2 regions of the Peribacillus sp. NPDC096540 genome follow, and region 2 is predicted to be linked to the other one. Evidence: a T-box and tRNA genes for the amino acid it is inferred to sense, from the RefSeq annotation. Region 2 holds a T-box; the other holds one or more tRNA genes.
What was found. A T-box is a leader RNA that pairs with one kind of tRNA and senses whether it is charged. The one in region 2 lies ahead of ileS (isoleucine--tRNA ligase), so its partner is inferred to be a tRNA-Ile.
Positions count from the first base shown of each region.

Region 1 (6,506 bases), on a different contig from region 2:
TTTGGTGGCGATAGCGAAGAGGTCACACCCGTTCCCATTCCGAACACGGCAGTTAAGCTCTTCAGCGCCGATGGTAGTTGGGGGTTTCCCCCTGTGAGAGTAGGACGCCGCCAAGCAGTTACACATATGGAGGATTAGCTCAGCTGGGAGAGCATCTGCCTTACAAGCAGAGGGTCGGCGGTTCGATCCCGTCATCCTCCACCATTTTACACCTGCCGGTGTAGCTCAACTGGTAGAGCAACTGACTTGTAATCAGTAGGTTGGGGGTTCAAGTCCTCTTGCCGGCACCATCTTTTAAATTAAACGTACGAGCCATTAGCTCAGTTGGTAGAGCATCTGACTTTTAATCAGAGGGTCGAAGGTTCGAATCCTTCATGGCTCACCATTATATTATGCGGGTGTGGCGGAATTGGCAGACGCACCAGACTTAGGATCTGGCGCCGCAAGGCGTGGGGGTTCAAGTCCCTTCACCCGCATCTTTCATGCGGAAGTAGTTCAGTGGTAGAATACAACCTTGCCAAGGTTGGGGTCGCGGGTTCGAATCCCGTCTTCCGCTCCACTTTTCGTATGTGCCGGGGTGGCGGAACTGGCAGACGCACAGGACTTAAAATCCTGCGGTAGGTGACTACCGTACCGGTTCGATTCCGGTCCTCGGCACCATCTTAATATGCGCCCGTAGCTCAATTGGATAGAGCATCTGACTACGAATCAGAAGGTTGTAGGTTCGACTCCCGCCGGGCGCACCATGTTTTTTTGCGGGAAGTAGCTCAGCTTGGTAGAGCACTTGGTTTGGGACCAAGGGGTCGCAGGTTCGAATCCTGTCTTCCCGACCACGTGATTACTAATGAATGGGGCCTTAGCTCAGCTGGGAGAGCGCCTGCCTTGCACGCAGGAGGTCAGCGGTTCGATCCCGCTAGGCTCCACCATTTTTCATCAAAAACTTATATTATATTGGCGGTGTAGCTCAGCTGGCTAGAGCGTACGGTTCATACCCGTGAGGTCGGGGGTTCGATCCCCTCCGCCGCTACCAATAAATATAAGGACCTTTAGCTCAGCTGGTTAGAGCAGACGGCTCATAACCGTCCGGTCGTAGGTTCGAGTCCTACAAGGTCCACCATGTAATTTTTTTAGCCACGGAGGTATACCCAAGTTCGGCTGAAGGGATCGGTCTTGAAAACCGACAGGGGAGTCAAATCCCGCGGGGGTTCGAATCCCTCTACCTCCTCCATTTCTTTTAAAAGCAGCAAGTTGTTTTTAAACAACCTTTACATAGAGGAAGCGGAAAAAACAATATACACGAAAACTTGATGCAAAATCGTTTTATTATTACCGTCGCGGGGTGGAGCAGTCCGGTAGCTCGTCGGGCTCATAACCCGAAGGTCGCAGGTTCAAATCCTGTCCCCGCAATTATTAGGTCCCGTGGTGTAGCGGTTAACATGCCTGCCTGTCACGCAGGAGATCGCGGGTTCGATTCCCGTCGGGACCGCCATTTTAAAATTAAATACTTATGTGGCTCAGTAGCTCAGTCGGTAGAGCAAAGGACTGAAAATCCTTGTGTCGGCGGTTCGATTCCGTCCTGAGCCACCATTATTTCAAAAATTACGGCGATTGTGGCGAAGTGGTTAACGCACCTGATTGTGGTTCAGGCATTCGTGGGTTCGATTCCCATCAGTCGCCCCATTTCGCGGGTGTAGTTTAGTGGTAAAACCTCAGCCTTCCAAGCTGATGATGAGGGTTCGATTCCCTTCACCCGCTCCAATTTATGGGCCTATAGCTCAGCTGGTTAGAGCGCACGCCTGATAAGCGTGAGGTCGATGGTTCGAGTCCATTTAGGCCCACCATATTCATATTGTTCCGCAGTAGCTCAGTGGTAGAGCATTCGGCTGTTAACCGAACGGTCGTAGGTTCGAGTCCTACCTGCGGAGCCATGGGGAAGTACTCAAGAGGCTGAAGAGGCGCCCCTGCTAAGGGTGTAGGTCGCGTGAGCGGCGCGAGGGTTCAAATCCCTCCTTCTCCGCCATTTGGCCCGTTGGTCAAGCGGTTAAGACACCGCCCTTTCACGGCGGTAACACGGGTTCGAATCCCGTACGGGTCATAAAAAAGAAGCATACATCCTGTATGCTTCTTTTTTTTATTTATTTCTCTTCATTGGTATAACTATCTTTCTGTTTATAAGGAATGTCTCCAAGCTGAGATTCAGCATTTTCTTCATCTAATGTATCTTCATATTCTTTTTGCCTTTTATTCATGATACCCCTTATATTTTTTCCTTCGATATCATTTGCTACAAATCCTTCATAGTCTTCAGGGAATCCATCGGTTTCATCTTCTGTTTTATAAAGATTATTATAGCTGTCATGATCGCCCGTGTAATCCGCAGGTGTTTCAGATGTACCAAATTTGGCTACTTCGCCAAAGCTATCTTCTTTATCTACTATTTCACTTCCATGACGGTTTTCAAAATTATCTCCCTTTGATGGAATCAGTACATCTTCTTCAACTGGTCGATCTTGTGTAGTCGGTCGTTCTGGAGCGTGCTCGACACAGTAGAGAGTGGTAGGTACAGCTTCTAGCCGTTCAAAAGGGATTTCTGTATCACAGGTTTTACAATGGCCATAGGAGCCTCCTTCTATCGCATTCAATGCTTCCTCGACTTTTTCCATTTCAGATTGTGCATGCTCATCTAGTGCCTGGTTTCTTTCCATTTCGAATAATTCGGTTCCTAGGTCTGCGGGATGATTGTCATAGGAGGATAATTCCCCTACAGATTCTGTCTGACTTTTATTTAGAAGTGATTGTTCATCATTTCTGAGCCTATTATTAAGTTCTTTTTTTTCTATAAGTAGTTCTTTTTTTAAATGTTGCGTTTGTTGTTTGGTTACCATGTTTATTTCACTCCTTCGAAAGTCTATATCTCATTTGAGTAATGGTTGGATGGTTGTCTTATCTTTTACCCGAATCGGAGGGGAGGGAAACAAATTGAATAAGAAGCAGAAAAAAGGACTAAGTCAAAATCGACTCAGTCCTTGGAGATTAAATAAGATAGCTGATGAATAATCCAATGGCCATAAGCAGGCCGAAGAAGGTGTTCGTTTGGGCCGTGGCTTTCATCGCAGGTACCATCGTAATAGGTGACGTTTTACCGACGAAGCCTTTGATTGCTGCCAAGGCTTTCGGAATGCTTAGGAAGGCAAGCAAAATCCATGCTGTAACGCTTCCAGCTAGGACTAATCCTACTAGCCATAGGTAAGAGAAGGCAAACATAATCGCCATAAATGTTAAGGCATTTTTTCTGCCCATTACTACAGGCATCGTTTTACGGCCGTGTGCCTTATCTCCGTCATGATCACGGAGGTTATTGGATAAATTTATTAACCCGACTAAAATTCCGCTTGGTATAGCAATTAAGATAGCTGTGGTAGAAACAAAACCAGTTTGAATGAAATAGGCAATCAAGATTATCAAAAAGCCCATAAACAATCCAGAAAAAAGTTCTCCAAATGGTGTGTATGAAATAGGCAGTGGACCGCCAGTGTAAAGGTAGCCGACAAGCATACAGACCAGGCCTACCGCAGCAAGCCACCAAGATGATGCTGCACAGATATAGATTCCAAGTATCAGTGCGATGCCATACATACTAAGAGCTAAAGTCATGATGAGCTTTGGAGTCATGCCATGACGGACAATGCCACCACCGATGCCAACAGATTCTTCCGTATCCAATCCTCTCTTGAAATCATAGTATTCATTAAATAAGTTCGTTGCAGCTTGGATCAGGATACTTGCAAGCATCATGGCTGCAAATAGTAGCCAATTTACGCCATCTTCTAAAAGTGCAATCACTGTTCCTAGTAGGACTGGAACAAAAGCTGCGGTAAGTGTATGTGGACGAATTAACTCCCACCAAATTTTCCAGGTTCGTTTAAGGGGAAGGTCGTCGTATTCTGTTTGCATTATTTCTCTCCTCAAAATCATTATTAGTTCTCTTGAAATTATATCAAATATTGAAATCGTTCACAAAAGGTTATCCTATTTAGTGTAGGAAAAGTGGCAGGGAGTGTCAATCGTATTTCATATGCGATCACTTCCAATATCAAGGATATTCTACTTCATTCGCTAAGAATCATATAATAAGGAAAAAAGCAGTCATGAATCGTTTGATAAAGGGGCGTTTTATTGACATTGGGTTGAAGAGAGGTGTATCTTTAAATAGGTTAAAAAGCTTTTAAAATGTACATTTGGGGGGATTTTTTTGGCTATCTCAGAAGAAACTGAACAGTTTCAGGGACTGGCTTCAGCTATACAAAAGGCAAAGGACTTGAATGGTCAAGTTCTATTCAGTCATATTAAGAAAATAAATTGTAACAATCCCCTTTCATTTTATCAAGCTGGAAGAGAACGGTATGCGGGTGAACGCTTTTTCTGGGAGGACCCTGCAAAAGAAATAACCATTACTGGTTTAGGCAACGTTAAGAAACTCCAAGCGGCATCAAATGCCGACCGTTATAGAGAAGTCGAAATGAGCTGGATCAAACTGCAGAATACTGCTGTCAAAACAGGAGTGACCGATGTAGAAGCAACTGGTCCTGTACTGTTTGGGGGCTTTTCTTTTGATTATGAAACTAACAGTACACTCCTTTGGAATCAGTTCGGGGACAATCTGTTTTATATACCTGCCTTTATGCTATCGCTAGTGGGGGAGCAAGCTTACTTAACGACAAACCTACTTTGTTCGCCGGATGATTCAGAAAAACTCTTCATAGATATGATAAATGAACGGGAATCTTTCCTTATCGAAAGCTTGAATGGCACCGAATTGAGTGCCAATACTCTTGTTAAGCAGAAGGAAGTCAAACCTAAGGAATGGAAGCAGACGGTTGCAGAGGCTGTTGAGGAAATCAAGTCAACAGATCTCGACAAGATTGTTCTGGCAAGGGAGCTGCGCCTTGTGTTTGAGCGTTCCATTGATTCAGAGAAAGTACTCGAGCAATTGATTGCTGAGCAGCCATTAAGCTATATTTTCAGTTTGGAAGCGGGCGGTGACTGTTTCGTAGGTGCCACTCCTGAGCGTTTAATAAAGAAGCAGGGTAATGAAGTCTTTTCTACCTGTCTCGCGGGTTCGATGGGACGGGGGAAAACTGAAGAAGAGGATGCTTGTCTTGGTGATGAACTGCTTCATGACCAAAAGAATTTACAAGAGCATCAATACGTCGTATCGATGATATCAAATGCGTTTGAGGCGGTATGTGAAAAGGTAATCGTTCCGACTGAACCGAAATTAATGAAAAACCGTCATATTCAGCATCTGTATACACCGGTCCGTGGAATTTGCAATGAGGGTGTCACGATTTTTGAGTTTGTAGAAAATCTGCATCCAACACCTGCTATGGGCGGGCTTCCGAAAGAAGAAGCTGTCGCCCGTATTCGAGAAATAGAGGGTCTTGAACGCGGCTTTTATGCGGGACCATTAGGCTGGGTGGATACCTATGGGAACGGGGAATTTGCAGTTGGGATTCGTTCCGCTCTACTACAGGATAATGAGGCATCGCTTTTTGCAGGGTGCGGCGTAGTGGAAGATTCGACACCTGAAAGTGAATTCCAGGAAACGGGGATTAAATTTAATCCAATGCTAAGTGCTTTAGGAGGAAATCTTAATGAATGACCGAGATGCATTGACAGCGTATGCTGCTTCATTTGTCGATGAGCTGGCACAAAATAAGATGAAGCATGTGGTGGTAAGTCCAGGTTCACGATCCACACCGCTAGCTTTGCTGCTGGTAGAACATCCTGATATCGAAGTTCATATTAATGTGGATGAGCGTTCGGCTGCTTTTTTTGCCCTTGGTTTGGCTAAGGCATTAAAAGAACCTGTTGGACTTCTTTGTACGTCTGGTACAGCTGCTGCTAACTTCTACCCAGCTGTCATTGAGGCTTACTATTCAAGGGTGCCACTGATCGTGCTGACCGCTGATCGTCCGCATGAGTTGCGTGATGTCGGGGCTCCACAGGCCATTGATCAAATTCATCTGTACGGAAGGCAAGTGAAGTGGTTTATCGAAATGGCGCTTCCGGAAAGTACCGATGAAATGATGCGATATGCGAGAACAATCGGTGCAAGGGCAGTATCAACAGCGGCAACTGAGCCAGCTGGACCAGTACATTTGAACTTCCCGCTTCGTGAACCACTTATTCCAAATCTGGAACAAGCTAAGGAATATAGGCAAAATAAAATGACACCGGCTGTGATGATTGAAAATGGTGCACTATCACTGTCTGATTCACAAATAGAGGCACTGGCAACTACTTTGTCACAAGCGAAACAAGGAATGATCGTGTGTGGAGAATTACGGCATCCAAAGATGAAGGAAGCAATTGTAGCTTTAGCTAAGAAGCTTGCTTTCCCGATACTAGCTGACCCTCTTTCGCAGCTAAGAAGTGGCAAACACGATAAAGACGGTATTATTGATACCTACGATACATTTCTACGTGATGAAGCGGCCAAGGAA
Region 1 is NZ_JBNNTG010000012.1:167-6,672, forward strand. Features, by position in the region: rRNA gene rrf (5S ribosomal RNA) at 1-116, shown strand; tRNA gene ACQKMR_RS12360 (tRNA-Val) at 129-204, shown strand; tRNA gene ACQKMR_RS12365 (tRNA-Thr) at 215-290, shown strand; tRNA gene ACQKMR_RS12370 (tRNA-Lys) at 310-385, shown strand; tRNA gene ACQKMR_RS12375 (tRNA-Leu) at 395-476, shown strand; tRNA gene ACQKMR_RS12380 (tRNA-Gly) at 485-559, shown strand; tRNA gene ACQKMR_RS12385 (tRNA-Leu) at 572-660, shown strand; tRNA gene ACQKMR_RS12390 (tRNA-Arg) at 670-746, shown strand; tRNA gene ACQKMR_RS12395 (tRNA-Pro) at 757-833, shown strand; tRNA gene ACQKMR_RS12400 (tRNA-Ala) at 851-926, shown strand; tRNA gene ACQKMR_RS12405 (tRNA-Met) at 954-1,030, shown strand; tRNA gene ACQKMR_RS12410 (tRNA-Ile) at 1,041-1,117, shown strand; tRNA gene ACQKMR_RS12415 (tRNA-Ser) at 1,136-1,228, shown strand; tRNA gene ACQKMR_RS12420 (tRNA-Met) at 1,334-1,407, shown strand; tRNA gene ACQKMR_RS12425 (tRNA-Asp) at 1,414-1,489, shown strand; tRNA gene ACQKMR_RS12430 (tRNA-Phe) at 1,512-1,587, shown strand; tRNA gene ACQKMR_RS12435 (tRNA-His) at 1,605-1,680, shown strand; tRNA gene ACQKMR_RS12440 (tRNA-Gly) at 1,685-1,758, shown strand; tRNA gene ACQKMR_RS12445 (tRNA-Ile) at 1,765-1,841, shown strand; tRNA gene ACQKMR_RS12450 (tRNA-Asn) at 1,854-1,928, shown strand; tRNA gene ACQKMR_RS12455 (tRNA-Ser) at 1,930-2,020, shown strand; tRNA gene ACQKMR_RS12460 (tRNA-Glu) at 2,024-2,095, shown strand; gene ACQKMR_RS12465 (TraR/DksA C4-type zinc finger protein) at 2,136-2,885, opposite strand; gene ACQKMR_RS12470 (1,4-dihydroxy-2-naphthoate polyprenyltransferase) at 3,034-3,954, opposite strand; gene ACQKMR_RS12475 (isochorismate synthase) at 4,253-5,662, shown strand; gene menD (2-succinyl-5-enolpyruvyl-6-hydroxy-3-cyclohexene-1-carboxylic-acid synthase) at 5,655-6,506, shown strand, end outside.
Region 1: it encodes a tRNA-Ile, which carries the amino acid that the T-box ahead of ileS (isoleucine--tRNA ligase) is inferred to sense. The anticodon was not compared.

Region 2 (6,506 bases):
CGTATTCGCTTATGAGTTCAAGAGGATCTAATGCATTTCCTTTACTTTTAGACATTTTCTGACCATGCTCATCAAGTACGTGTCCAAGTGACAAAACATTTTTATAAGGTGTTTCACCTGTGAATAGTGTGGAAACAGCGAGTAGGCTGTAGAAAAATCCTCTCGTTTGGTCAATTCCTTCGATGACGACATCAGCAGGGAATTGTGATGCGAATTTTTCGTTATTTCCAAATGGATAGTGATGCTGCGCAAATGGCATCGAGCCACTATCAAACCATACATCAATGACTTCAGGCGTTCGGTGCATGACACCTTTACATTTCGGACAAGTACACTTTACTTGGTCAATATAGGGCTTATGCAACTCGATATCGTTTGTTACCGGTGTTGTCGCTAATTTTTGTAGTTCTTCGATACTGCCAGGTGCTTCTTCATGATGACAATCAGAGCATATCCAAACATTTAAAGGTGTTCCCCAGTATCGATTTCTACTTATATTCCAATCAACCAGATTTTCAAGGAAGTTACCAAAACGCCCATCTTTAATATGCTCTGGATACCAAGCAACAGTTGCATTGTTCGCAAGCATTTTCTCCTTTAAAGACGACATCTTGATAAACCAGCTATCCGTTGCATAGTAAAGTAAAGGAGAGTCACATCTCCAACAATGTGGGTAGCTGTGCTCGTATTTTTCCTTATGAAAAAGAGTGTCTTGTTCAGAAAGTATTTTAATGATATCAACATCACAGTCTTTCACAAATCTTCCTGAAAGCTCTACAACGTCAGCTGTGTAACGTCCTTGTTGATCAACAACATTGATAAAGGATAAACCATTTTGCCTAACGGTTTTATAATCATCTTCACCATAAGCAGGAGCAATATGAACAATACCTGTTCCACTATCTTCTGTTACATAATCGGCTAATACGATATGATGTCCGTTCTCAACAGACACGTAATTAAATGGTGGGGCATAATGTACTCCTTCAAATTCTTTGCCACTATGTTCACTTAAGACATTTGCATTTTCACCAAACACTTCTTCTGCTAATGATTGGGCAACGATATAAACTACATTCCCTTTTTTGACACGTACATACGTTAATGCAGGGTTCATCGCTAGTGCAACGTTTGCAGGTAATGTCCAAGGTGTCGTTGTCCAACCTAAGAAATATTCTTCTTCCACATCAAGACGTTTAAATTTTACAGTAGCCGATAAATCTTTTACATCTTTATAGCCTTGTGCTACCTCATGGGAACTTAAAGAAGTTTGACAGCTAGGGCAGTATGGAGATACGCGATGACCTTTATACAATAGACGATCCTCATGAACCTTACTTAAAATGTTCCATACACTTTCAATGTAATCATTGCTTAATGTCATATAAGGACTGTCCATATCAACCCAATAACCTAACTCTTCTGTAAATGATCGCCATTTCTTCTCATAGGTGAATACGCTCTCCTTGCATTTATTGATAAACGACTCTACACCATAGCGTTCAATTTCATGTTTTCCGGAAATACCGAGTTGTTTTTCAACACCTAGCTCGACCGGAAGACCATGTGTATCCCAGCCGGCTTTTCTTTCCACTTGAAATCCCTGCATAGTTTTATACCGTGCCACGACATCTTTAATCGTTCGCCCAAAGGCATGACCTACATGGGGCAGTCCATTTGCCGTTGGTGGTCCTTCGTAAAAAACAAAAGGTGCCTTACCTTTTCTTAAATGAACAGATTGTTTAAAAGTATTTTCTTTTGACCAATAATTACGTATTTGTTCCTCACGCTGTACAACTGTTTCTTTACTTTCATTAGAGTTCATAGATATCGCTCCTATAAATTTTTTAAAAAGCACACAAAAACCCCGTCCCATAAAGGGACGGGGTTAACCGCGATACCACCCTAATTCTATTGATCCGATCAATAGCACTTAGCAACGTACAATCATACGTGTTCCTTTTAACGGTAGACGCCCGGTCAGACTTACTAAAAGATTCAGCCTAACTTCTCAGAGAGGATTTTCACGTGACACTCGAACACTGACTTGCACCAAAATGTCAGCTCTCTGTGGATCAAGACGAAACGCTACTTTTTCTCATCAACGAATTTATGTGCTTTTATTGGTATTTATTGTAACAGATAATAAAATAGTTGTCAAATAAGTCATGAAATTAGGGCTCCTGTCATAAATCAACATTAATGATTAACAAAGCCTACTTTTTCGATAAGGTTGCCCATGTATCTTCAAGCCATTTATCAAAGTTTGCTCCCTTTTCACCTTCGTAAGTATCATAAATATCCATTCTCATTTTCTTTAACTTCTCTTTGAATTCTTTAAATGTATGATCTTCAGGTAAGCTTTTCTTTATTCTTAACAAGACTTTTCGTAATCCCTTAATCAATTCGCCTTTTTTCCTGGAAGGTAATTGAATATCTTCACCGAATCCTTTAAGTTTTCGGTAAGCAGCCTCTTGAATTTTATACACAGAATCACTATTCATTATATGTGTTAGTACATCGATAACTTGTTTATTTTTAAACTGACCTAACTCTTCAATCGCATCTAAACGTTCTCTCCAATTCGATGTACGATTGGCAGATTTTTTTAATTCCTCATAATTTGCAGGTAACTCCATACCTTTTGTTTCTTTATTATTCAAACGAATCATTTCTCCTTCTGTCTTTATGTAAGAATCAGGTGCTTATCTAAAATTAAACCCGATACTACAAATATCCTTTTTACTAAGAATTTATTCTTATAGTTCTTATTATACCCTTTTCCATATGTTAATATAGTAAAATTTCAAAGCCTTATGATTAGTAATATCAATTAATGGAACTAATCAATCGAACTAAAAGGGGCATCGAGGCGGCTCACCCTCCTTTCGATAAAATGAAACTAATAAAACGGAATAGAGCCAACCGCTTCTGTTCAATAAAAATTAAACTGCAGATATTGTATATAAGTTCTCCTTAAATTTCTTACCTGCACATTTCGAGCAACTGATAATGTCATTTACCGAGTCAGACAGCTATAGTATGTATTGAAGACAATCATATAATTTCATAGCATTGGCTTTTACAATTGAGCAAGAAATAGATTATTATGGATTAAAAAAAAGCACCAGCAATTCCTCCTTATTTACAGGAATTGCTGGTGCTTTTTTTTGCTTACTATGCTATTGAATTATTAGATTCCGAATTTCACTTTCTATTAATGTAATCCGCAAGCCTCAGCAAGTATTTCAACAAGATGCATACTTTTGATTTGCTTTGCCGCTCCCTCTCTTTGAATGCCAATGCTCATTTGCATCTGGCAGCCAGGATTAACAGTGATGACAGTGGCAGCATTTGTTTCTTTTAGATCTTTCATTTTTTCATCGAGAATTTTCATAGATTCATCAAAGTGTAGCAGATTGTAGATGCCTCCAGAAGCACAGCAGCGATCATATCCTTCCATTTCAACATAAGAAACTCCTGGTATTGATCGCAATAATAATCGTGGTTCTTCTTGAACCTTTTGTACATTACGTAAATGACAGGAATCTTGATAGGAAATAATGCCATTCCATTCTTTAATAAAAGGAAGAGGTCCCAACTGATGAAGGATTTGACTTATATCTTTCGATTTTCCAGAGAAATCCCTAGCTCTTTCAGCCCATTCTTGATCATCAGCCAAAAGATGTTCATATTCAAGAAGCGAAGCGCCACATCCTCCTGCGTTATTTACATAAAAATCAGCATTTGAATGCATAAATGCACGGATATTTCTTTTCGCTAATTCCTTTGCTTGATTTGTTTCGCCTTGATGAGAATGTAGTGCTCCACAACAATTCTGATTTTCAGGGAGAATGACTTCGCATCCTACTAAAGTGAGTAGTTCGATGGTAAGCCTGTTGATTCGTGACATCATAGAATCCATAATACAACCGACGAAAAAAGCAACTTTTAATTTTGTTTCCCCTTTTGCTGGAATAATCGTTCCTGTTCGGATTCGTTTGGAGGACGACTCAATAGCGGGAAGCGCTTGTTCTAAATGAGCAATGGCAGGAGAAATCTTTTGTAACACATTCGTTGAACGAACAAGTTTAGATAATCCTGTTTTTTGATATATGCTAATGGCCTTACCCACCCTGTTTATTCGTTTCGGGTAAGGAAATAAATGAAACAATGCTAACTTTTTCATCTTGGTTATATTAGATTTTTGGTTTGTAGATGGAGATTTTTCAATAGCTTCCTTTGCAGCTTCCAATATATGACCGTAAGGCACACCAACTGGACATGCAGTTTCACAAGCTCGACATCCTAAACATAAATCAATTGGTTTAGCTAAATCTTTTTGAAAATCAATTTTTCCTTCGGCTGCCATTTTTACTAAATTGATTCGGCCACGGGGCGAAGCGGATTCTACCCCCATTGATTCAAATGTAGGACAGGCTGGCAAACAGTATCCACACTTTACACATTGGTTTGTCCAATCATATGCATCTGTATATAAATTGGAGGCCGGTAAGTTTGAGTCGATTGATTTCGCAGTTAGCTTCATGTAATTAACACGACCCTTGTCTGGCCCTTTTCGGGGAATATCTTACCTGGATTAAGTATATTATTGGGATCCCATGCTTCTTTAATTTTTTTCATCATACTTACTCCAGCTATACCTAATTCCATTTCCATATATGGTGACTTCAGCGTACCGATTCCATGTTCCCCGGAAAGAGTGCCACCAAGTTCAATGGCTGCTTCAAAAATTTCACTGACCGCAAGTTCTACTTTTTTCATCTCTGAGATATTTCGTTTATCGGTAATAATGTTCGGGTGTAGATTACCATCACCAGCATGACCAAATACAACTAAATTCAACTCATATTTCTCGCGAATTTGGTTTAATCGTTTCATCATAGCCGGAATTTGTCTGCGTGGAACCGTAGCATCTTCAGATATCTTTGTAGGTCCCATTTGAGTAATCGCTGGAGAAACCATTTTTCGGGCACTCCAGATATTCTTACGTTCTTCCTCTGATTCAGCTATCTTAACGTAAGAAGCACCTTCTGCTCTGCATAACTCAGCGCACTTATTGATTTCTTCTTCAATCGCCAAAGGATGACCATCGATTTCTATTATAAGGATGGCTTCTGCTTGAAGAGGTAATCCAGAAGGACGATAGTTTTCAACAGCTCGAATACAAGCATTATCCATTAATTCCAAGGCTGATGGTAAAATTCCAGACGATAAAATGCTTGTAATAGCATGACCAGAATCAATCAAATGATTGAAGTGGGCTACAAATGTATTCTGAGATTGCGGTTTTGGGATTAATCGAATTATTGCTTCTGTGACAATTCCTAGAGTTCCCTCTGATCCTACAATTAAACGGGTCAAATCATACCCAGTTACATTTTTCACCGTCTTTCCGCCAGTACGGATGATGTCACCTGTAGGGGTAACCACCTCTAACCCAATAACATATTCTTTTGTTGTTCCATACTTTAATCCCTTTGGTCCGCTTGAGTTTTCTAAAAGATTCCCACCTATAGTGGCCACATTTGAACTACTAGGGTCAGGTGGATAGAACAATCCCACTTCTTCAGCTTTTTTATGTATATTTGCCGTAATTACTCCTGGAGAAACAATGGCAAGCATATTTTCGCGGTCTATAATCAATTTATCACTTAAAAGGGTCAAATCAAGAACCATACCGCCTTTAACTGGTAACGGTCCACCACTTAATGATGTACCTGAACCTCTAGGGTAAACAGGTATTTTGTACGTATTTGCCAATTTTACTAATTCACTAATTTCATTTGCGTTTTTTGGTTGAATAACTATTTCAGGTAAATACTCTCCAAAAGAAGCATCATAGCTATAACAATACCTTTCTGCTAAATCAAGAAATATTCTGTCACTAGGGATAATCTGATGTATTTCAGTAAGTACTTCTTTCTCCATGCTTCTCACTTCCTTCTCTATAATAATCTAGAGATAAATGAATAGGAAAAAATTATCATAACCTCTTTACAGTTTTCGAATAAAAATATCGCTGATCGAAAAAGGATAGTACACAATAGAAAAGACCATCGATATCACTTCATATTAGCTGGACTCTATTCATTCAAACTCTTAATCCTTTACTTACAAATGACAGACGTTTTTAAGCAACTATCAACATTTTTTATTAAATGAGGTTTTTAACGAAGTGACTTTTTTTACCTCTGTCATTCGTTTTCATATTTAAGAATATAATAGCGTTGCAGGGTCCTACTAGATATAATGAATTAAAGGAAAAAGGAGGGCTTCTATTGAAAATTGCATTGATTCATGCAACAACAACCGCACTAAAGCCGATTGAAAAAGCGTTTCAGACAGTTAAACCGGACCTTGAGCTTCTTCATTTTATGGACACGAACCTGCTTGATTTAATGGAAAAAAGCGGCACGCTAACTCCGGAAATCATTCGCCGCTTTTCTTTATTAGTGAACTTAGCCTATGACTCTGGTGTTTCC
Region 2 is NZ_JBNNTG010000010.1:127,979-134,484, reverse strand. Features, by position in the region: gene ileS (isoleucine--tRNA ligase) at 1-1,825, opposite strand, end outside; T-box leader at 1,876-2,114, opposite strand; gene ACQKMR_RS11650 (HEAT repeat domain-containing protein) at 2,217-2,663, opposite strand; gene ACQKMR_RS11645 ((Fe-S)-binding protein) at 3,218-4,549, opposite strand; gene ACQKMR_RS11640 (FAD-binding oxidoreductase) at 4,546-5,952, opposite strand; gene ACQKMR_RS11635 (hypothetical protein) at 6,303-6,506, shown strand, end outside.